Regions from separate parts of the Streptomyces sp. NPDC107562 genome, predicted to be linked through region 1. Evidence: predicted binding sites of a transcription regulator. Region 1 holds the regulator's gene; the other holds the start of a gene.
What was found. Region 1 encodes HspR, which represses chaperone genes until heat shock. Its sites were predicted from a motif close to TTGAGNNNNNNNNNCTCAA; they were not measured.

Region 1 (11,645 bases):
GCCCGTGTCCTCGGCCCGGCGGGCCGCAGCGCTGAGGCCCCCGTCCGGGCAGGACAGGGGCCTCGGGGCCGGCGCCTCGGTTACTTCACCGGTTCGGGCTCCGGCTCGCTCTCGGTGTCCGCCGTGCCCTCCGGGGTGACCGGGGTCCTGACGGAGTCGAGGAGGAGCTGGGCGACGTCCACGACCTGGACGGACTCCTTGGCGGTGCCCTCGTTCTTGCGGCCGTTGACCGAGTCGGTGAGCATGACCAGGCAGAACGGGCAGGCGGTGGAGACGATGTCCGGGTTGAGGGAGAGGGCCTCGTCGACGCGCTCGTTGTTGATGCGCTTGCCGATCCGCTCCTCCATCCACATCCGGGCGCCGCCGGCGCCGCAGCAGAAGCCGCGCTCCTTGTGGCGGTGCATCTCCTCGTTGCGGACGCCCGGGACGGCGGCGATGATCTCGCGCGGCGGCGTGTAGATCTTGTTGTGGCGGCCCAGGTAGCAGGGGTCGTGGTAGGTGATGATGCCCTCGACCGGGGTCACCGGGACCAGCTTGCCCTCGTCGACCAGGTGCTGGAGCAGCTGGGTGTGGTGGATGACCTCGTAGTCGCCGCCGATCTGCGGGTACTCGTTGCCGATCGTGTTGAGGCAGTGCGGGCAGGTGGCGACGATCTTCTTGGCCGACCTGGGCTTGCGGGACTCCTCGGTCACCTTGCCGTCGTCGTCCATCTCCTCGCCGAACGCCATGTTCAGGGCCATGACGTTCTCCATGCCGAGCTCCTGGAAGAGGGGCTCGTTGCCGAGGCGGCGGGCGGAGTCACCGGTGCACTTCTCGTCGCCGCCCATGATCGCGAACTTGACGCCCGCGATGTGCAGCAGCTCCGCGAAGGCCTTGGTGGTCTTCTTCGCGCGGTCCTCCAGGGCGCCGGCGCAGCCCACCCAATACAGGTACTCGACCTCGGTGAGGTCCTCGATGTCCTTGCCGACGACCGGGATCTCGAAGTCGACCTCCTTGAGCCACTCCAGGCGCTGCTTCTTCGCCAGGCCCCAGGGGTTGCCCTTCTTCTCCAGGTTCTTCAGCATCGTGCCCGCCTCGGACGGGAACGCCGACTCGATCATCACCTGGTAGCGGCGCATGTCGACGATGTGGTCGATGTGCTCGATGTCCACCGGGCACTGCTCCACGCAGGCGCCGCAGGTGGTGCAGGACCACAGGACGTCCGGGTCGATGACGCCGTTCTCCTCGGCGGTGCCGATCAGCGGGCGCTCGGCCTCCGCGAGGGCGGCGGCGGGGACCCCGGCCAGCTGCTCCTCGGAGGCCTTCTCCTCGCCCTCCACGGTCTTGCCGCCACCGGCCAGCAGGTAGGGCGCCTTGGCGTGCGCGTGGTCGCGCAGCGACATGATCAGGAGCTTGGGGGAGAGCGGCTTGCCGGTGTTCCAGGCGGGGCACTGCGACTGGCAGCGGCCGCACTCGGTGCAGGTGGAGAAGTCGAGCAGGCCCTTCCAGGAGAACTGCTCGACCTGGGAGACGCCGAAGACGTCGTCGTCACCGGGGTCGGTGAAGTCGATCGGCTTGCCGCCCGAGGTCATCGGCTGAAGTCCGCCGAGGGCCGTCCCGCCGGTCGCCTCGCGCTTGAACCAGATGTTCGGGAACGCCAGGAAGCGGTGCCAGGCCACACCCATGTTGGTGTTCAGCGAGACCACGATCATCCAGACGAACGAGGTCCCGATCTTGATCATGGCGACGAGGTAGACCAGGTTCTGCAGCGTCCCGACGCCCAGCCCCTTGAAGGCGAGGACCAGCGGGTACGACGCGAAGTACGACGCCTCGTAGTGGTCCACGTGGTGCAGGGCGCCCTCCAGGCCGCGCAGCACGTAGATCGCCAGGCCGATGGTCAGGATGACGTACTCGACGAAGTACGCCTGGCCCGACTTGGAGCCGGCGAAGCGGGACTTGCGGCCGGGCCGCGACGGCAGGCTCAGCAGCCGGATGACGATGAGGACGGCGATGCCCAGGATCGTCATCACGCCGATGAACTCGATGTACAGCTCGAACGGCAGGAAGCCGCCGATGACCGGCAGCACCCAGTCGGCCTGGAAGAGCTGGCCGAACGCCTGGGCCAGGGTCGGCGGCAGCGTGAGGAAGCCCACGGCCACGAACCAGTGGGCGACGCCCACGACGCCCCAGCGGTTCATGCGGGTGTGACCGAGGAACTCCCGCACCAGCGTCACGCTGCGCTGATACGGGTTGTCGGTCCGGGTGCCGGCGGGTACGGGCTGGCCCAGTTTGAAGTACCGGACGAACTGACCGACGGCGCGCGCGAGCAGGGCGACGCCGACCACGGTCAGGACCAGCGACACGATGATCGCGGCGAGTTGCATTTGGGGGCTCCTCGGGCCTGCGAGGGAGATTACTAAGCGGTAACTTACCCAGTCCGTCTGAGACTACCCGCATCCCTCGTCGCACTGTAGCCAGGCATGGAGTGATCTGAATCGCTGAGGGTTGCCTCATGAACGGAACGCGTTACCTCGCGAACGGAACGCGTTCCCTGACGAACCGAACGTGTTATTCGTACCAAATTGATAGATTCACGCCTAATTTAAGACCGTGCTCTACGGCATCGCCGCCGCTGTCGCGGCCCTCTTCCTCGCCTCGCTGCTCACGGCCGTCCTGCGCGTCCTCGCGCTGCGCCTCGGACTGCTCGACCGGCGCCGCCGCACCCGTTCCGTACCGCTGCTCGGCGGGGTGGCCGTCGTCCTCGCCACCCTCGCCGTCGCGGGCGCCGGCGAGTGGACCGGCGTCGCGCCGCTCGGCCCCGGCGTCGGCAGGCTCCTGGTCGCCGCGGGAGCGGTCGCCCTGCTCGGCCTGCTGGCCGACCTGTGGCGACTGCGGTCCCGGCTGCTGCTGTGCGGCGCGGCGGGAGCGGCGGCCTGCGTGGTGCCCTACGAGGCGGTCGGCGTCGTCGGCGGGGTGCTGGCCGTCGGCTGGATCGCCGCCGTCGCCGTGGCGTTCCGGGCCCTCGATCACGCGGACGCGCTGGTGGGGACCGTCGGAGTGGTGACCGCCTTCGGGGTGGGGGCGTGTGCGGCGGTCGAACTGATGGACGGGCTCGCGGTGCTGCTGAGCGTGCTGGCGGCGGCGCTGACCGGGTTCCTGATGCACAACTGGCCGCCCGCGCGGATCGCCTTCGGCGCGAGCGGGTCGCTCTTCACCGGGTTCGTGCTCGCCGCCGCGGTTGTGCTCACCCGTGCGGGGTACGCGCCCGGGAGTTCGGCGGGCCCGCTGTTCGCGTTCACCGCCGTGGTGAGCGCCGACGTCCTGCTCGTGGTGCTGGTGCGGCGGCTCTCGGGGCGGCCCGGCCCCGACCATCTGGCCCACCGGCTGCGCCGGCTGGGGCTCACCCCCCAGGGGGTGACCGTGGTGCTCGGCGCCCTCGCCTTCGCCGGGGCGCTCGTCGGCGTCCTGGTGCACACGGGGTGGGCCGGCCCGGTCGCCGTCCTCGGTGTCGCGGGCGCCGCGCTGCTCCTCGTACTGGGACTGTCGAGGGTGAAATCGCGCGGTCGGTTGACGGGAACCTCGGCGGGCTCTGCCGCGTCCTTGCAGGTCACAGGGCACCTGCGTGTAAGGAACGGATAAGAGTTGAGTCCGTGCGACTCAGGTCTGTTGACCCCGGCGCGGGCGTCATGCACACTTGAGCCTGTTCCACTCAAGTCAGCTGGAGGAATCAACCATGGCACGTGCGGTCGGCATCGACCTGGGCACGACTAACTCCGTCGTCAGCGTTCTGGAGGGCGGCGAGCCCACCGTCATCACCAACGCCGAGGGTGCCAGGACCACGCCGTCCGTCGTCGCCTTCGCCAAGAACGGCGAGGTGCTGGTCGGCGAGGTGGCCAAGCGCCAGGCAGTGACCAACGTCGACCGGACCATCCGGTCGGTCAAGCGTCACATGGGCACGGACTGGAAGATCGAGCTCGACGGGAAGCCCTTCAACCCGCAGCAGATCAGCGCCTTCGTCCTGCAGAAGCTGAAGCGCGACGCGGAGGCCTACCTGGGCGAGAAGGTGACCGACGCGGTCATCACCGTCCCGGCGTACTTCAACGACGCCGAGCGGCAGGCCACCAAGGAGGCCGGTGAGATCGCCGGTCTGAACGTCCTGCGCATCGTCAACGAGCCGACGGCCGCCGCCCTGGCGTACGGCCTCGACAAGGACGACCAGACCATCCTGGTCTTCGACCTCGGTGGCGGCACGTTCGACGTCTCGCTGCTGGAGATCGGCGACGGTGTCGTCGAGGTGAAGGCCACCAACGGTGACAACCACCTCGGTGGTGACGACTGGGACCAGCGCGTCGTCGACTACCTGGTGCAGCAGTTCAAGTCCGGCCACGGCGTGGACCTGGCCAAGGACAAGATGGCGCTGCAGCGTCTGCGCGAGGCCGCCGAGAAGGCGAAGATCGAGCTGTCCTCCTCGACGGAGACCTCGATCAACCTCCCCTACATCACCGCCTCCGCCGAGGGTCCCCTGCACCTCGACGAGAAGCTCACCCGCGCCCAGTTCCAGCAGCTGACCGCGGACCTGCTGGAGCGCTGCAAGACGCCGTTCCACAACGTCATCAAGGACGCCGGCATCCAGCTCGGCGAGATCGACCACGTGGTCCTCGTCGGTGGCTCCACCCGCATGCCCGCCGTCGCCGAGCTCGTCAAGGAGCTGACCGGCGGCAAGGACGCCAACAAGGGCGTCAACCCGGACGAGGTCGTCGCCATCGGCGCCGCCCTCCAGGCCGGTGTCCTCAAGGGTGAGGTCAAGGACGTCCTGCTCCTCGACGTCACCCCGCTGTCCCTCGGTATCGAGACCAAGGGCGGCATCATGACCAAGCTGATCGAGCGCAACACGACGATCCCGACCAAGCGTTCGGAGATCTTCACCACCGCCGAGGACAACCAGCCCTCCGTGCAGATCCAGGTCTACCAGGGCGAGCGCGAGATCGCGGCGTACAACAAGAAGCTCGGGATGTTCGAGCTGACCGGTCTGCCCCCGGCGCCCCGCGGCGTCCCGCAGATCGAGGTCGCCTTCGACATCGACGCCAACGGCATCATGCACGTCACGGCGAAGGACCTCGGCACCGGCAAGGAGCAGAAGATGACCGTCACCGGCGGCTCCTCGCTGCCGAAGGACGAGGTCGACCGGATGCGCCAGGAGGCCGAGCAGTACGCGGAGGAGGACCACCGCCGCCGCGAGGCCGCCGAGTCCCGCAACCAGGGCGAGCAGCTCGTCTACCAGACCGAGAAGTTCCTCGCGGACAACGAGGACAAGGTCCCCGGTGAGATCAAGACCGAGGTCGAGGCCGCCGTCGCCGAGCTGAAGGAGACGCTCAAGGGCGAGGACACCGCCGAGATCCGCACCGCCACGGAGAAGGTCGCGGCCGTCTCCCAGAAGCTGGGCCAGGCCATGTACGCCGACGCCCAGGCGTCGCAGGCGGCCGCGGGCGGCGCGTCCGAGCAGCCCAAGGCCGACGACGACGTGGTCGACGCCGAGATCGTGGACGACGAGCGCAAGGACGGTGCCGCGTGACGGAGGAGACCCCGGGCTTCGAAGAGAAGCCCGACGTCCCCTCCGGCGCCACTCCTGACGACGCCGAGCCGCAGGCCGCCACCCCCTCCCCGGAGGAGGGGGCGGCCCCGGCCGGGGACGCGAACCAGACAGCGGCCCTGGTGGCCCAGCTGGACCAGACGCGCACCGCGCTCACCGAGCGCACCGCGGACCTCCAGCGGCTCCAGGCCGAGTTCCAGAACTACCGCCGCCGGGTCGAGCGCGACCGGATCACCGTCAAGGAGATCGCGATCGCGAACCTCCTGACGGAACTCCTGCCCGTGCTCGACGACATCGGGCGGGCCCGGGAACACGGCGAGCTGGTCGGCGGCTTCAAGTCCGTCGCCGAGTCGCTGGAGACCGTGGCGGCCAAGATGGGCCTCCAGCAGTTCGGCAAGGAGGGCGAGCCCTTCGACCCGACGATCCACGAGGCCCTGATGCACTCGTACGCGCCGGACGTCACGGAGACGACCTGCGTCGCGATCCTCCAGCCGGGGTATCGCATCGGCGAGCGCACCATCCGCCCCGCGCGGGTGGCGGTCGCCGAGCCCCAGCCGGGCGCGCAGACCGTGAAGCCCGCCGAGGAGGGCGACGCGCAGGCCGACGACAAGGAGAGCGGTGGCCCGGACGAGGGCTGACGTTGAACGGATGAGAGAGGAGGGACGTCGAGGATGAGCACCAAGGACTTCATCGAGAAGGACTACTACAAGGTCCTCGGCGTCCCCAAGGACGCCACCGAGGCCGAGATCAAGAAGGCGTACCGCAAACTCGCCCGCGAGTTCCACCCGGACGCCAACAAGGGCAACGTCAAGGCCGAGGAGCGCTTCAAGGAGATCTCCGAGGCGAACGACGTCCTCGGTGACCCCAAGAAGCGCAAGGAGTACGACGAGGCGCGCACCCTGTTCGGCAACGGCGGCTTCCGCCCGGGGCCGGGCGCGGGCGGCGGCTCGTTCAACTTCGACCTGGGCGACCTCTTCGGAGGCGCCCAGGGCCAGGGCCAAGGAGCCGGCGGCTTCGGCGGCGGACTCGGTGACGTCTTCGGGGGCCTGTTCAACCGGGGCGGAGCGACGACCGGCACCCGGACCCAGCCGCGGCGCGGCCAGGACATCGAGTCCGAGGTCACCCTCAGCTTCACCGAGGCGATCGAGGGCGCGACGGTCCCGCTGCGGATGTCCTCGCAGGCGCCGTGCAAGGCCTGTTCCGGCACCGGCGACGCCAACGGCACACCGCGGGTGTGCCCGACGTGCGTCGGCACCGGACAGGTGGCGCGCGGCTCCGGCGGAGGCTTCTCGCTGACCGACCCGTGCCCCGACTGCAAGGGCCGCGGTCTGATCGCGGAGAACCCCTGCGAGGTCTGCAAGGGCAGCGGACGCGCCAAGTCCTCACGGACGATGCAGGTGCGCATCCCGGCCGGCGTCTCGGACGGCCAGCGGATCCGGCTGCGCGGCAAGGGCGCGCCCGGCGAGCGGGGCGGCCCGGCGGGCGACCTGTACGTGGTCGTCCACGTCAAGGAGCACCCGGTGTTCGGCCGCAAGGGCGACAACCTCACCGTCACCGTCCCCGTGACGTTCACGGAGGCGGCCCTCGGCGGCGAGGTCAGGGTGCCGACCCTGGGCGGTCCGCCGGTCACCCTGAAGCTGCCCCCGGGCACGCCCAACGGCCGTACGATGCGGGCCCGGGGCAAGGGCGCGGTCCGCAAGGACGGCACCCGAGGGGACCTGCTGGTCACCGTCGAGGTGAGTGTTCCGCAGGACCTGACGGGGAAGGCTCGAGACGCACTGGAGGCGTATCGCGAGGCCACCGCGGGTGAGGATCCGCGGGCGGAGCTGTTCCAGGCCGCGAAGGGAGCATGAGTCAGCCATGGACATCAACGGCCGTCGACGCAACCCCTATGAGCTGACCGAGGAGACCCCGGTCTACGTCATCTCGGTGGCGGCCCAGCTGTCCGGCCTGCACCCGCAGACGCTGCGCCAGTACGACCGGTTGGGCCTGGTGTCTCCGGACCGCACGGCCGGCCGCGGCCGCCGTTACTCGGCCCGTGACATCGAACTGCTCCGTCAGGTGCAGCAGTTGTCGCAGGACGAGGGCATCAACCTGGCCGGCATCAAACGCATCATCGAACTGGAGAACCAGGTCGCGGCACTTCAGTCCCGCGTCGCGGAGCTCCAGGGCGCCCTGGACGGCGCGGCCGCGGCGATGCAGCAGCGGGAGGCGGCGGTGCACGCCTCCTACCGCCGCGACCTGGTGCCGTACCAGGAGGTGCAGCAGACCAGCGCGTTGGTGGTGTGGCGGCCGAAGCGACAGCAGCAGGGCGACTGACGCGGCGCGCGACGAGAACCACCGGACCGCGCGAAGGGGCCGGGAGAACAGCCGACAGGCTGTTCTCCCGGCCCCTTCGCTTCCCTGGCCGGGTTCGTTCGCTCCTCTGTCGGGTTCGGGCGCGCTTCGCGCGCGCCGGTGATCACGAACTGTGAGCAAAGGGAGTGGTTGTACGGGTCCGCGTCCACGCCCCAACTCCTCGTGAATGGAGGGGTCGTAAAGGGTCCAGGGAGGGAGTTTCGCGGTGTGTTCACAGGCTAAGCGGAACGTGATGTTGCCATCTCGTTAAGTGATTTCGCTTGACGCTGGGGGGCGCCGACGCGTTGGCTTTTCAGTCATCCGGGCCGCAGCGCCGCGGCCACCTCGGGAAGCAGCAGAAGTGGGCTCATCCATGCGTCGTCGTATCGCCATATCCGTGGTCGCCTCGTCGTTGACCCTGTCGTTGGCAGGCTGTGGCGTGCTGGGGGCGACGGGCGACAGCAGCGACGCCAGCCCCACCAAGGGCAACGACATCACCGTCGGCCTGCTGCTGCCGGAGACGGCCAACTCGCGCTACGACGACTTCGACCACCCGATCATCAAGGAGCGCGTGGCCGAGCTCACCAAGAACCAGGGCGAGGTCCGGTACGCCAACGCCGACGCGGACGCCAACAAGCAGGCGAGCCAGATGCAGCAGATGATCGACGAGCAGGTCGACGTCATCCTGCTGGACGCCGTGGACGCGCACGCCATCGCGGGCAGCGTGGAGAAGGCCAAGGAGGCGGGCATCCCGGTCATCGCCTACGACCGGCTCGCCGAGGGGCCCATCGACGCGTACATCTCCTTCGACAACGAACTCGTCGGCGAGGTCCAGGGCCGGTCCCTGGTGGACGCGCTGGGCCCCGAGATCGACAGCTCCGACAAGATCGTCATGATGAACGGCTCGCCCACCGACCCGAACGCCAAGCAGTTCAAGCAGGGCGCGCTGTCGGAGCTGACCGGCAAGGTGACGATCGCCCAGAGCTTCGACACCAAGGACTGGAAGCCGGAGAACGCCCAGGCCAACATGGCCGCGGCGATCACCCAGATCGGCAAGGACAACATCGCCGCCGTGTACTCCGCCAACGACGGCATGGCGGGCGGCGTCATCAAGGCCCTGGAGGCGGCCGGCGTGACCGATCTGCCGCCGATCACCGGGCAGGACGCCGAACTCGCGGGCGTCCAGCGGATCGTCTCCGGCGAGCAGTACATGAGCGTCTACAAGTCCTACCCGCAGGAGGCCCAGGCCGCCGCGGAGATGGCTGTGGCCAAGGTGCAGAGCAGGGACATCCAGTTCGACGCCCTCGCCCGTGACCGGGTCGACAGCCCCACCCACAAGGGCATCCCGGCCCAGCTGGTGTCGGTGGTCGCGCTGACCCGGGACAACATCATGGACACGGTCGTCGCGGACGGCATCCACAAGGTCGCGGACATCTGCACGGCCGAGTACGAGGACGCCTGCGCGGAGCTTCAGATCAAGTAGCGGGCGGGCCCGTCGCTCGGGTGGGTGGAGGGGTGGTTCGCGCTCGGAGCGCGCCACCCCTTCGGTCATTCTTCCGGTCATTCTCGCGGCCGCGGTCCGGGCCGCGCGGCCGGGCGGGCCCGGCCTTGGCGGGGCCTGGACACACCACCGTCGAGTTGTTGCAAGGTGACGGACGGGGGGAGGGAGATTTCTGGCCATACCGTCGGTTTCCCGCGGTCACCCTGGAGGGAGCCGTGTTGCGGACCAGGTCCGGTCCGCGCATAGTTGCGCTGCGGAAGAGGCTGGAACCGGGGGTGGAATGGGCCATGGCCGGGCACGGGACGGACGAGCATCCGCATGGTGCTGACCGACTGTGCGAGGCCGGGGATCGCGTGTATTCCCGGGCCGTACGGCGAGGCCGTGTGCCGCGCCGCGACGCGGAGCCGGTGCCCTGTCTGCTGGAACTCGCCCTGCTGCACCCCGACCCCGACGACATGGACTGGCTCGTCCCGACCTCTCCGCAGGAGGTCATGACCCGGCTGCTGCGCGGGGTGTACGACGAGATCAGCGTCAGCCAGCGCCGGATGGGATCGGCCGTCGCGGCCTTCGAGTGGTACGCCGGACTGGGCGGCCAGGCCCCGTCCTCCGAGGGCGTGGCGATCCGGGTCCTGGACGGACCCTCCCGCATCCAGGCCGCGCTGGACGAGGCCACGGCGGCCTGCGCGACCGAGGTGCTCACCGTGCAGCCCGGGGGCATCCGGCGCGAACACGAACTGTCGGAGGGCCTGCACCGGGCGCTGGCGCTGCGGGGGCGGGGCGTGCGGATGCGCGACCTGTACAACCACGTCGCGCGGCACGGCCAGGGCCTGCTGAACTACCTGGAGCTGATGGGCGACGCGGTCGAGGCCCGGACGTTGGACGAGGTCATCGACCGACTGATCCTCTTCGACCGCACGGTCGCCTTCATCCCGGCCAACGCCGAGCGCACGATGGCCCTGGAACTGCGGCACCCCGCCCTGGTGGAGTACCTGGTGACGGTCTTCGAGCGGTTGTGGCGGCTGGCGATCCCGCTCACCGCGGCGCTCCCCGACACCGGCATCGAGGGCATCTCCCACCGCGAGCAGTCGATCGCGGCGCTGCTGGCGGAGGGGCACCAGGACGCCGTGATCGCGGAGCGGCTCGGCATCAGCGTCCGTACCTGCCGGGCCCACATCGCCCGCCTGTCGGAGACGCTCGGGGCGGCGAGCCGGACGCAACTGGGCGTCCGGATAGCGCAGGTCGGCCTGGACGGCCCCGCACGGCCGCTGTCCGCCGCCGAGCTCACCCTTCCCGACCAGGGCTCCCCGACGGCCCGCTGAGGCCCGTGACGGCCCCGCTCCCGGCCTCTTCGGCGCCCTGGCAGCCGCTCAGGGCCCTCAGGCCCCCGCTTCTCACTGTCCCCGTTCCAGCATCCCCGACTGTGCGATGAGATAGCCCAGCTGGGCGCGGCTGCCGCTGCCCAGGGCGGTGGCGAGCTTGGCTATGTGGGCCCGGCAGGTGCGGACGTTCATTCCCAGCCGCCGGGCGATGGCCTCGTCGACGTGGCCCTCCACGAGCAGCTTGGCGATGGAGTACTGGACCTCGGAGATGCCGTCGGGCGCGGTCTCGTAGGGGGCGCCGGCACTGAGCGGGACCGCTCGGCTCCACATGAACTCGAAGACCTTGATCAGGTAGCTCACCAGTCCGGGGTGGCGCAGTTCCAGGGCGACCTGGCGGTCGTCGCGGACCGGGATGAAGGCCACGCTCTCGTCGCAGATGATGAGCCGCTCGACCAGTTCGTCGATGGTGCGGTACTCCGCCTTCCCGTCGGCGAACTGTTCCATGTAGGCGAGGCGTTCGGGGCTGTAGCGGGCGGTGTGCTGGTACAGCGTCCGGATCCGCACCCCGCGCTCGATGAGCGTGCGATCGCGTTCCATCGCCTCGATGAGCCGGTTCTCGGGGCGCTTGCCGCGGCTCGGCTGCACCGTGAGCACCTCGGACCGGCACTGGGCGGTGGCCAGGTCGAGCGCGTCGTTGATCCGGTCCAGGCCCTCCAGGACGGTGATCGAGTGCGCGGGTGTGATCTGCTGGGCGCTCAGGGCCATGAACGGCTCGAAGGCGTCCGCGAGTTCGATGGACGTCCGCCGGCGCTCGGTGATCTCGCGCTCAATGGGATTGAGCCGTTGGGCCAGGGCGACGGACGGCGGCAGCGGCAGCAGCCAGTTCGGGTCGTCCGGATCGGGGTGGAGCAGCGCGAAC
Region 2 (11,645 bases), on a different contig from region 1:
GCGCACGGAACTTCTCTCCCTGCCGGGTGACCCGGCCCGCCCCAACGAGGACTTCGCCAGTGTCGGCCTACCCGCCTGCGGACAGGGCGGTTCGCTCGTGGTGCTGGACGGAGTGACTCCGCCGCGGGACGGTACCGGCTGTCTTCATTCCGTTCACTGGTTCACCGCGCGCCTGGGCGGGGCCCTGACCGAACTGACCGTTTCACTCCCGGATGTTCCGCTGTCCGAGGCCCTGGCCCGCGCCATCGCGCGTACCGCCGAGGCGCACCGAGGGACCTGTGACCTTTCTCACCCGCGCACCCCGCAGGCAACCGTGGTCCTCGCCCGCTGGTCGCGGGGGACCGTCGAGTACCTGGTCCTCTCCGACTCCGCTCTCCTCGTGGAGTCCCCCGACGGCCTGGTCACCGCGTACCTGGACGACCGCCTGGCCCGGCTGCCGCGGGCGACCCTGGCCACCGACGCGCTGATCGACGCGACCGTCCGCAACAAGGAGGGCGGCTTCTTCACCGCCGCCGCGGACCCTTCGGTCGCGGCGCGGGCGGTCACCGGGGTGCTGCCGCGCGACCGGGTCCGGGCGCTGGCCGCGCTCACGGACGGCGCGAGCCGATGGACGGAGACCTTCCGGGAGGGCGACTGGACGGACCTGTTCACCTTCGTCCGCAAGCAGGGCGCCCAGGCCCTGGTCGACCGGGTACGTGCACTGGAGACCGCAGACCGCGAGGAGCGCACGCACCTGGGCCGCAGCAAGACCCACGACGACGCAACCGTGCTCTACGCAGAACTCTGACGCCCTCCCCCGCCCCCGAGCTCTACGACGTCCCAGCCCACCTCCGCGCCCCTCCGACTCAGCGGCTCCGCTTCCCGGCCACGCCGCTTGCCCCGGTTGCGCGACGACTACTCCGGCTCCGCAGCTACTCCCGAACCCGCGGCTTCTCCGAGCCCGCCGCCTCGGCGGCCGCACCGCACCCCGACTCGGCGGGGCTACTCAGACTCCACGGTTTCCGCCGACGTCGCCGCTACCCGGCCGCGCCACCCCTCCCGGCTGCGCCGTCACCCAACTGCGGCTTCTGACCTCGTGGCTCTCCCCAGATCGGCGACCACCGCAGCCGCGCCACTTCTCCCGGCCGACGGCACCGCCCCCCGCTCCGCGCTTCCCGGCCCGCGCAGCCGACGCCCCGCGGCTCCTACCGGCTCCCACGCCGACCCAGCCGCCTCACGTCCTCAGCTCCGCGGCCAACCCGGCGCGCGCTTCTCCCGGTCACGGTCGCCCACCCGGCTTCGCCGCTTCCCCCGCCGCGGTCGCGACCGGGCTCCGCCGCTGCTCTCCGCCGCGGTCGGCAATCCAGCTCCGCCGCTTCTCCCGGTCAGGGGCACCGACTTGGCTTCGCTCCACCCGCGTATGCCCCCGGCGGGGCGCTGCGGGCCCTACTTCTCCATGCCGGAGTTCAGCTGGTGGAGGAGGCGGGCGAGTTCGGCGACCTCCCGGCGGTCCCAGTGGTCGAGTTTGCTGACGTAGCGGGCGCGGCGGGCCTCGCGGACACGTTGTACCCGGGTGCGCCCCTCCTCGGTGAGGTGCACCAGCCAGGCGCGGCCGTCCGCCGGGTCGGGTTCGCGGGCCACCAGGCCCAGGTTCTCCAGGGCGCGCAGCTGACGCGACATGGTGGCCTTGCCGACCCCGATGTAGGCGGCGAGGTCGGTGGCCCGCTGGCGGCCGCACTCGTCCAGCCGCACCAGCAGCCCGTACGCCGCCGACTCCAGGTCGGGATGGACCTCGCGGGCCATCTCGCCCTGGTTCGCGCGGGCCCGCCGCAGGAACACCGTCAGTTCGCGCTCCAGCTCCAGGAACTCGTGGTCCACACCACTTCGCACGGCTTGCGCCTCGCCGTGCCGTCTGCCGTCGTTTCCACCCTCGTGCACGTCAGCACCCTGATCCGTTTTCCTGGTCGCGAAACCTGCCGCCGCCGACGGTCATCACCGCAGCTCCGTCAGTATTTCGCAGGCGCAGCCGGACGGCAGCCCCCGGGTCCCCCGACGGTCACCGGGCGTACACCCGCCGTCCCCCTCGTACGACGAAGGCCCGGGCCCCTTTCGGGACCCGGGCCTCGCCCGACCGGTCGCGTCCGTCACGCCGCGACCGGAACCTCCGGCGCCGCCTCGCTCGTGGCCGGCGACAGCGCCAGCTCCAGGACCTGGCGGACATCGGTGACGGCGTGGACGTCGAGCTTGTCCAGCACCTCCGCCGGGACGTCGTCCAGGTCCGGCTCGTTGCGCTTGGGGATGATCACCGTGGTGACCCCCGCCCGGTGCGCGGCGAGCAGCTTCTGCTTCACGCCGCCGATCGGCAGCACCCGCCCGGTCAGCGAGACCTCGCCGGTCATCGCCACGTCCGTACGGACCAGACGCCCGGAGAGCAGCGAGGCCAGCGCGGTCGTCATGGTGATGCCCGCGCTCGGGCCGTCCTTCGGCACCGCGCCCGCCGGGAAGTGGATGTGCACGCCCCGGTCCTTGAGGTCGGCGACCGGCAGCTCCAGCTCGGCGCCGTGGCTGCGCAGGAAGGACAGGGCGATCTGCGCGCTCTCCTTCATCACGTCACCCAGTTGACCGGTCAGCGTCAGACCCGCGGCGCCCGTCTCGGGGTCGGCCAGCGACGCCTCGACGAACAGCACGTCACCACCGGCGCCCGTGACCGCGAGACCGGTCGCGACACCCGGCACCGCCGTGCGCCGCTCCGCCGGGTCCTGAGCGGACTCGGGGACGTGGTGCGGCCTGCCGATCAGGTCGCGCAGGTGCGCGTCGGTGACGGTGAACGGCAGCTTCCGCTCGCCCAGTTCGTGCTGGGCCGCCACCTTGCGCAGCAGCCTCGCGACGGACCGCTCCAGGTTGCGCACGCCCGCCTCGCGGGTGTACTCGCCGGCCAGCTTGCGCAGCGCGCTCTCGTCGAGGGTCACCTCGTCCTTCTCCAGCCCGGCGCGCTCCAGCTGGCGTGGCACCAGGTGGTCGCGGGCGATGACGACCTTCTCGTCCTCGGTGTAGCCGTCGAGACGGACCAGCTCCATCCGGTCGAGCAGGGCCTCCGGGATGGCCTCCAGCACGTTCGCGGTGGCCAGGAAGACGACGTCGGACAGGTCGAGCTCGACCTCCAGGTAGTGGTCGCGGAAGGTGTGGTTCTGCGCGGGGTCCAGGACCTCCAGCAGCGCCGCGGCCGGGTCGCCCCGGAAGTCGGAGCCCACCTTGTCGATCTCGTCGAGCAGCACGACCGGGTTCATCGACCCGGCCTCCTTGATTGCGCGGACGATCCGGCCGGGCAGCGCGCCGACGTAGGTACGCCGGTGACCGCGGATCTCGGCCTCGTCGCGCACACCGCCGAGGGCGACCCGCACGAACTTCCGCCCCATGGCGTGGGCCACGGACTCGCCGAGGCTGGTCTTGCCGACGCCGGGCGGCCCGACCAGCGCCAGCACGGCGCCGCCGCGCCGCCCGCCGACGACCCCGAGTCCGCGCTCGGCACGCCGCTTGCGCACCGCCAGGTACTCGGTGATCCGCTCCTTCACGTCCTCCAGGCCCGCGTGCTCGGCGTCGAGCACGGCCTTCGCGCCCTGGATGTCGTACGCGTCCTCGGTCCGCTCGTTCCACGGAAGTTCGAGCACGGTGTCGAGCCAGGTGCGGATCCAGGAGCCCTCGGGCGACTGGTCGGAGGACCGCTCCAGCTTGTCGACCTCCTTGAGCGCGGCCTCGCGCACCTTCTCGGGCAGCTCGGCGGCCTCGACCCGGGCCCGGTAGTCGTCGGACTCCTCGCCCTCCTGCTCGCCGTTCAGCTCGCGCAGCTCCTTGCGCACGGCCTCCAGCTGACGCCGCAGCAGGAACTCCCGCTGCTGCTTGTCGACGCCCTCCTGGACGTCCTTGGCGATCGTCTCGGCGACGTCCTGCTCCGCGATGTGGTCGCGCAGCTGCTGGGTGGCGAGCTTGAGGCGCGCGACCGGGTCGGCGGTCTCCAGCAGCTCGATCTTCTGGTCGAGGCTCAGGAAGGGCGAGTAGCCGGAGTTGTCGGCCAGGGCGGACACGTCGTCGATGGCCTGCACCCGGTCGACGACCTGCCAGGCACCCCGCTTCTTCAGCCAGGCGGAAGCCAGGGCCTTGTACTCCTTGACCAGTTCCGTCACATGTCCGGGCAACGGGTCCGGCACGTTCTCGTCGAGGGCGGTCCCCTCGACCCACAGGGCCGCTCCCGGCCCGGTCGTCCCGGCCCCGATCCGCACCCGGCTGCGGCCCCTGATCAGGGCACCCGGGTCACCGTCGGCGAGCCGGCCGACCTGCTCGACCGTGCCGAGCACGCCCGTGCTCGCGTAGCTGCCGTCGTTGCGCGGCACCAGCAGTACCTTGGGCTTGCCGGGCGTGGCACGGGCAGCCGCCTGAGCGGCCTCCACCGCCGCCCGGACATCTGCGTCGCTCAGGTCCAGCGGGACCACCATGCCGGGCAGGACGACCTCGCCGTCGAGCGGCAGCACGGGCAGAGTGAGCGGTGTGGACGTCGATGCCATGATCTCCCCTTCGGCAGTCAAGTTGAGCTATGCCGACTCAATGCTTGGCCGGGGCGCATTGTTCCCCCGGACGCGTTCGCTGTGAGCGATCGAGGTCGGGGCTCCTCGCGGCCCCCCCCCCCCCCGTTCACGAGGCCTCCGCCGTTTCGTCAACAACCCGTCAGAGAAGTGCCAGGATGGGCCGATGCCCACCAGCTACGACATCCCCGAAGTCCTGGACCGTCGTGAGGGCCCGTACGGCGAGGTCGTACTGCGGCGCCACGGGGCGCTGCTCCAGATCATCGCCAACGGCTGCTTCCTGATGGACACGTCCGACGGCCGCTCGGAACGGCTGCTGGTCGACGCGGCGCTCGACGCCCTCGACCACCGCCCCGGCCCGCGGGTGCTGATCGGCGGCCTCGGCGTCGGATTCTCGCTCGCACATGCCGCGGGCAACCCGCGCTGGGGTCGGATCACGGTGGTCGAGCGGGAGCGCGCGGTCATCGACTGGCACCGCACGGGACCTCTTTCCACCGTTTCGGGCAAAGCGCTGGACGATCCCCGCACCCGGATCGTCGAAGCGGATCTGATCGCCTACGTCAATGAGACTTCCGACACGTTCGACGCACTGTGCCTGGACATCGACAACGGACCCGACTGGACCGTCACGGAAGCCAACTCGGGGCTCTACTCGACGGCCGGACTCGCAGGCTGCGCACGGGTGTTGGGACCCGGTGGGGTACTCGCCGTATGGTCGGCGAAACCCTCCCCGGAATTTGAAGGAACCTTGCGGAATGCCGGTTTCCGGCATGTGCGTACCGAAGAGATCCCGGTTGCCCGGGGCGTTCCCGACGTCGTGCACCTCGGCGTCCGACCGGAATAGCCGAGCTGCGGTGACTCCCCGTACTCTGCTTGCCTGACGCCGATCATTCAAGCGTCAATCGCAGTCATGGGATCACCCCACGGATTCCGGAAAGCACACTTCAGGGGCGGGCGATGGAGCAGACACACACCTCCCAGAACGGCACGGCGGCGGCCACGCCGGGCGCACAGCGCCGGGTGCTGGTGGTCGAGGACGACCCGACGATCGTCGACGCCATCGCGGCCCGCCTGCGCGCCGAGGGATTCCTCGTGCAGACCGCCGGTGACGGCCCGGCCGCCGTCGACACGGCCGAGGCCTGGCAGCCCGATCTGCTGATCCTCGACATCATGCTGCCGGGCTTCGACGGTCTGGAGGTCTGCCGTCGCGTGCAGGCCCAGCGGCCGGTGCCGGTGCTGATGCTCACCGCGCGCGACGACGAGACCGACATGCTGGTGGGTCTCGGCGTCGGCGCCGACGACTACATGACGAAGCCCTTCTCCATGCGCGAGCTGGCCGCGCGCGTGCACGTGCTGCTGCGCCGGGTGGAGCGTGCCGCGGTCGCGGCCGCCACGCCGCGCAGCGGCATCCTGCGCCTCGGCGAGCTGGAGATCGACCACGCACAGCGCCGGGTGCGGGTGCGCAGCGAGGACGTCCACCTCACGCCCACCGAGTTCGACCTGCTCGTCTGCCTGGCGAACACCCCCCGCGCGGTGCTCTCCCGTGAGCAGTTGCTGGCCGAGGTGTGGGACTGGGCGGACGCCTCCGGCACCCGGACCGTCGACAGCCACATCAAGGCGCTGCGCCGGAAGATCGGCGCCGAGCGGATCCGCACGGTGCACGGCGTGGGCTACGCGCTGGAGACACCGACGCCATGAGCGAGGGGCGGCCGGCCGCACGGAGGAGCCCCGGGGAGCCCTGGGGCGGCGTACGCCCGTTCTCGATCAAGACAAAACTGGGCGCCCTGGTCGTCATCTCGGTGCTGATCACCACCGGTCTGATGATGATCGCCCTGCGCACCGAGACGGAGCTGCGCTTCATCACGGTGTTCTCGATGATCGCCACCCTGCTGATAACGCAGTTCGTGGCGCACTCGCTGACCTCGCCGCTGGACGAGATGAACGCCGTCGCCCGCTCGATCTCGCACGGCGACTACACCCGCCGGGTGCGCGAGAACCGCTGGGACGAGCTGGGCGACCTGGCCGTCACCATCAACCGCATGGCCGACGACCTGGAGGCCGAGGACCGCCAGCGCAAGGAGCTGGTGGCCAACGTCTCCCACGAGCTGCGGACCCCGATCGCGGGGCTGCGCGCCGTGCTGGAGAACATCGTGGACGGCGTCACCCGGGCCGACCCCGAGACCATGCGCACCGCCCTGAAGCAGACCGAGCGGCTCGGGCGGCTCGTCGAGACGCTGCTCGACCTGTCCCGGCTGGACAACGGCGTCGTACCGCTCAAGCAGCGGCGCTTCGAGGTGTGGCCGTATCTGTCCGGGGTGCTGAAGGAGGCCAACATGGTCGCCTCCGCGCGCGCGGGCATGGCCTCCGGCTCGGGCAGCCACACCCGTACGGACGTCCATCTGCACCTCGACGTGTCCCCGCCGGAGCTGACCGCGCACGCCGACCCGGAGCGGATCCACCAGGTCGTCGTCAACCTGATCGACAACGCGGTCAAGCACAGCCCGCCGCACGGCCGGGTGACGGTGCGGGCGCGGCGCGGCGCGCTGCCGGAGTCGCTGGAGCTGGAGGTGCTCGACGAGGGTCCGGGCATCCCGCGCTCCGAGTGGCACCGGGTCTTCGAGCGCTTCAACCGGGGAACGGTCAGCCGGCCGCACGGCCCCGGCAGCGACGGCGGCACCGGGCTGGGCCTCGCCATCGCCCGCTGGGCGGTGGATCTGCACGGCGGCAGGATCGGAGTGGCCGAATCCGAGCGGGGTTGCCGGATTCTGATCACCCTTCCGGGCGCGCCTTCTCTGCCAAGTTGACGTAAAGTTCGAAGCGGAGCCACAAGATCCACGGGCGCCCGCTCAGGGAGACACGTGTGATCAGGCAGAGGCCCGCGCCCCAGGGGTGCCGGGCCCAGGTCGTCGCACCCCTTTCGCAACGGAACCACGCTTGTTTCCCGCCATTCCCACCCCCGAAACACGCCCTTCGATGTGACTTGCGCGACGTTGAACCGACCTGGCCTGACCTTCCCGGTCATGGAGGCGTAGCCTTGATTCCCGCTGTCCATCACCTTGTGAAGCGGAAGAGGGCGGTTGCCGCCGTGTCGCCACAGTCCCCCAGTAACGCATCGAGCATCTCGACCGACGCAGACCAAGCGGGCAAGAACCCCGCTGCCGCGTTCGGTCCGAACGAGTGGCTCGTCGACGAGATCTATCAGCAGTACCTCCAGGACCCGAATTCGGTAGACCGTGCCTGGTGGGACTTCTTCGCCGACTACAAGCCGGGGGCGGCTGCCACCACCCCGGCGCAGGCGGCCCCCGCGGCCGCGGAGACCACCACGGCTCAGACGGCTCAGGCGCCCGCCGCGGCGGCCCCGGCCGCGCCCGCGGCCCCCGCGGCACCGCGGCCCGCCGCCGCCGCTCCCGCGCCGGCCCAGGCTCCCGCGCAGCCCAAGGCCCCGGCTCCCGCCCCGGCCCCGGCTCCCGCCCCGGCCGCCGCCAAGCCGCAGCAGCCGAAGGCCAAGGCCGCCGAGCCGGCCGCCGCGGCCCCGGAGGGCCCCGAGCTGGTCACGCTGCGCGGCCCGGCCGCCGCCGTCGTGAAGAACATGAACGCCTCGCTGGAGCTGCCGACGGCCACCTCGGTCCGCGCGGTCCCGGTGAAGCTGCTCTTCGACAACCGCATCGTCATCAACAACCACCTCAAGCGCGCCCGGGGCGGGAAGATCTCCTTCACGCACCTGATCGGCTACGCGATGGTGCAGGCCATCAAGGCCATGCCGGCGATGAACCACTCGTTCGGCGAGAAGGACGGCAAGCCGACCCTCGTCAAGCCGGCGCACGTCAACCTCGGCCTCGCCATCGACCTGGTCAAGCCGAACGGCGACCGCCAGCTGGTCGTCGCGGCGATCAAGAAGGCCGAGACGCTGAACTTCTTCGAGTTCTGGCAGGCCTACGAGGACATCGTCCGCCGCGCCCGCGACGGCAAGCTGACGATGGACGACTTCACCGGCGTGACGGTCTCCCTGACCAACCCCGGTGGCCTCGGCACCGTCCACTCGGTCCCGCGCCTGATGCCCGGCCAGTCGGTGATCATGGGCGTCGGCTCCATGGACTACCCGGCGGAGTTCCAGGGCACCTCCCAGGACACCCTGAACAAGCTCGGCATCTCGAAGGTCATGACGCTCACGTCGACCTACGACCACCGGGTGATCCAGGGCGCCGCCTCCGGCGAGTTCCTGCGCCAGGTCGCCAACCTGCTGCTCGGCGAGAACGGCTTCTACGACGACATCTTCGAGGCGCTGCGCATCCCCTACGAGCCGGTCCGCTGGCTCAAGGACATCGACGCCAGCCACGACGACGACGTCACCAAGGCCGCGCGTGTCTTCGAGCTGATCCACTCCTACCGGGTCCGCGGCCACGTGATGGCCGACACCGACCCGCTGGAGTACCGCCAGCGCAAGCACCCCGACCTGGACATCACCGAGCACGGCCTCACCCTGTGGGACCTGGAGCGCGAGTTCGCGGTCGGCGGCTTCTCGGGCAAGTCCCTGATGAAGCTGCGCGACATCCTCGGCGTGCTGCGCGACTCGTACTGCCGCACCACCGGCATCGAGTTCATGCACATCCAGGACCCCAAGCAGCGCAAGTGGATCCAGGACCGCATCGAGCGCCCGCACACCAAGCCGGAGCGCGAGGAGCAGCTGCGCATCCTGCGCCGCCTGAACGCGGCCGAGGCCTTCGAGACGTTCCTGCAGACGAAGTACGTCGGCCAGAAGCGCTTCTCGCTGGAGGGCGGCGAGTCGGTCATCCCGCTGCTGGACGCGGTCATCGACAGCGCGGCCGAGTCCCGCCTGGACGAGGTCGTCATCGGCATGGCCCACCGCGGCCGGCTGAACGTGCTGGCCAACATCGTCGGCAAGTCGTACGCGCAGATCTTCCGTGAGTTCGAGGGCAACCTCGACCCGAAGTCCATGCACGGCTCCGGCGACGTGAAGTACCACCTGGGCGCCCAGGGCACCTTCACGGGCCTGGACGGCGAGCAGATCACGGTCTCGCTGGCCGCGAACCCCTCGCACCTGGAGGCGGTCGACCCGGTCCTGGAGGGCATCGCCCGCGCCAAGCAGGACATCATCAACAAGGGCGGCACGGACTTCACGGTCCTGCCGGTCGCGATCCACGGCGACGCGGCCTTCGCGGGCCAGGGCGTGGTGGCCGAGACCCTGAACATGTCGCAACTGCGCGGCTACCGCACCGGCGGCACGGTCCACGTGGTCATCAACAACCAGGTCGGCTTCACCGCGGCGCCCGAGTCCTCGCGCTCCTCGATGTACGCCACCGACGTGGCCCGCATGATCGAGGCCCCGATCTTCCACGTGAACGGCGACGATCCGGAGGCCGTGGTCCGCGTCGCGCGGCTCGCCTTCGAGTTCCGCCAGGCGTTCAACAAGGACGTGGTGATCGACCTCATCTGCTACCGCCGCCGCGGTCACAACGAGTCGGACAACCCGGCCTTCACCCAGCCGCTGATGTACGACCTGATCGACAAGAAGCGCTCGGTGCGCAAGCTCTACACCGAGTCCCTGATCGGTCGCGGCGACATCACCCTGGAAGAGGCCGAGCAGGCCCTCCAGGACTACCAGGGCCAGCTGGAGAAGGTCTTCACCGAGGTCCGCGAGGCCACCTCGCAGCCGGCGACGGTCCAGACCCCGGACGCGCAGCCGGAGTTCCCGGTCGCCGTGAACACCGCCGTCTCCTCGGAGATCGTCAAGCGGATCGCCGAGTCCCAGGTCAACATCCCCGACCACATCACCGTCCACCCGCGTCTGCTGCCGCAGCTGCAGCGCCGGGCGTCGATGGTCGAGGACGGCACGATCGACTGGGGCATGGGCGAGACCCTCGCCTTCGGTTCGCTGCTCCTGGAGGGCGTCCCGGTCCGCCTCGCGGGCCAGGACTCCCAGCGCGGCACCTTCGGCCAGCGGCACGCGGTCATCATCGACCGCAGCACCGGCGAGGAGTACACGCCGCTGCAGTACCTGTCGGAGGACCAGGCACGCCTGAACGTCTACAACTCCCTGCTGTCCGAGTACGCGGCGATGGGCTTCGAGTACGGCTACTCGCTGGCCCGCCCCGACGCACTCGTGCTGTGGGAGGCTCAGTTCGGTGACTTCGTCAACGGTGCGCAGACGGTCGTGGACGAGTTCATCTCGTCGGCGGAGCAGAAGTGGGGCCAGACCAGCGGGGTGACGCTGCTCCTCCCCCACGGCTACGAGGGCCAGGGCCCGGACCACTCGTCCGCCCGCCCGGAGCGCTTCCTCCAGCTCTGCGCCCAGAACAACATGACCGTGGCGATGCCCACGTCCCCGTCGAACTACTTCCACCTCCTGCGGTGGCAGGTGCACAACCCGCACCACAAGCCGCTGGTCGTCTTCACGCCGAAGTCGATGCTGCGCCTGAAGGCGGCCGCGGCGAAGGCGGAGGAGTTCACCACGGGCGGCTTCCGTCCGGTCATCGGCGACGAGTCGGTGGACCCGGCCGCGGTGAAGAAGGTGGTCTTCTGCGCGGGCAAGGTCTACTACGACCTGGAGGCCGAGCGGGTCAAGCGCGGCGTCACGGACACGGCGATCATCCGCATCGAACGGCTGTACCCGCTGCCGGGTGCCGAGCTCCAGGCGGAGATCAAGAAGTACCCGAACGCCGAGAAGTACCTGTGGGCCCAGGAGGAGCCGGCGAACCAGGGTGCCTGGCCGTTCATCGCGCTCAACCTGATCGACCACCTGGACCTGGCGGTCGGCGCGGACGTCCCGCACGGCGAGCGCCTGCGCCGCATCTCGCGGCCGCACGGCTCGTCCCCCGCGGTCGGTTCCGCGAAGCGGCACCAGGCGGAGCAGGAGCAGCTGGTGCGCGAGGTGTTCGAGGCGTGAGCCGCTGAGCACCGATCGGCACAAGGGCCCGGCCCCGAGTTCCCAGAACTCGGGGCCGGGCCCTTGCGGTCACCGGGACGCCTCGGGTCCCGCGGCACGAAGGCTGCCTCCGAGCCGCTGGGCGAGCCGGGAGCGCTGCCGTCGGGCCTCGGCCAGTACGTCGTCCAGGCCCGCCTCCTCGGCGT

Region 2: lon (endopeptidase La) is a predicted target of HspR. The motif match lies at 4,561-4,579, and genes of this name have one in related genera.

The regions. Positions count from the first base shown of each region.
Region 1 covers NZ_JBVKBE010000010.1:224,886-236,530, reverse strand. The annotation lists gene ACZ7LV_RS26460 ((Fe-S)-binding protein) at 81-2,363, opposite strand; gene ACZ7LV_RS26455 (MraY family glycosyltransferase) at 2,590-3,618, shown strand; gene dnaK (molecular chaperone DnaK) at 3,713-5,551, shown strand; gene grpE (nucleotide exchange factor GrpE) at 5,548-6,207, shown strand; gene dnaJ (molecular chaperone DnaJ) at 6,241-7,422, shown strand; gene ACZ7LV_RS26435 (heat shock protein transcriptional repressor HspR) at 7,436-7,888, shown strand; gene ACZ7LV_RS26430 (substrate-binding domain-containing protein) at 8,280-9,389, shown strand; gene ACZ7LV_RS26425 (helix-turn-helix transcriptional regulator) at 9,695-10,726, shown strand; gene ACZ7LV_RS26420 (helix-turn-helix transcriptional regulator) at 10,799-11,645, opposite strand, start outside.
Region 2 covers NZ_JBVKBE010000009.1:190,351-201,995, reverse strand. The annotation lists gene ACZ7LV_RS24710 (protein phosphatase 2C domain-containing protein) at 1-787, shown strand, start outside; gene ACZ7LV_RS24705 (MarR family winged helix-turn-helix transcriptional regulator) at 1,426-1,917, opposite strand; gene lon (endopeptidase La) at 2,124-4,538, opposite strand; gene ACZ7LV_RS24695 (spermine/spermidine synthase domain-containing protein) at 4,723-5,400, shown strand; gene ACZ7LV_RS24690 (response regulator transcription factor) at 5,514-6,254, shown strand; gene ACZ7LV_RS24685 (HAMP domain-containing sensor histidine kinase) at 6,251-7,360, shown strand; gene ACZ7LV_RS24680 (multifunctional oxoglutarate decarboxylase/oxoglutarate dehydrogenase thiamine pyrophosphate-binding subunit/dihydrolipoyllysine-residue succinyltransferase subunit) at 7,642-11,460, shown strand; gene ACZ7LV_RS24675 (SAV_2336 N-terminal domain-related protein) at 11,530-11,645, opposite strand, start outside.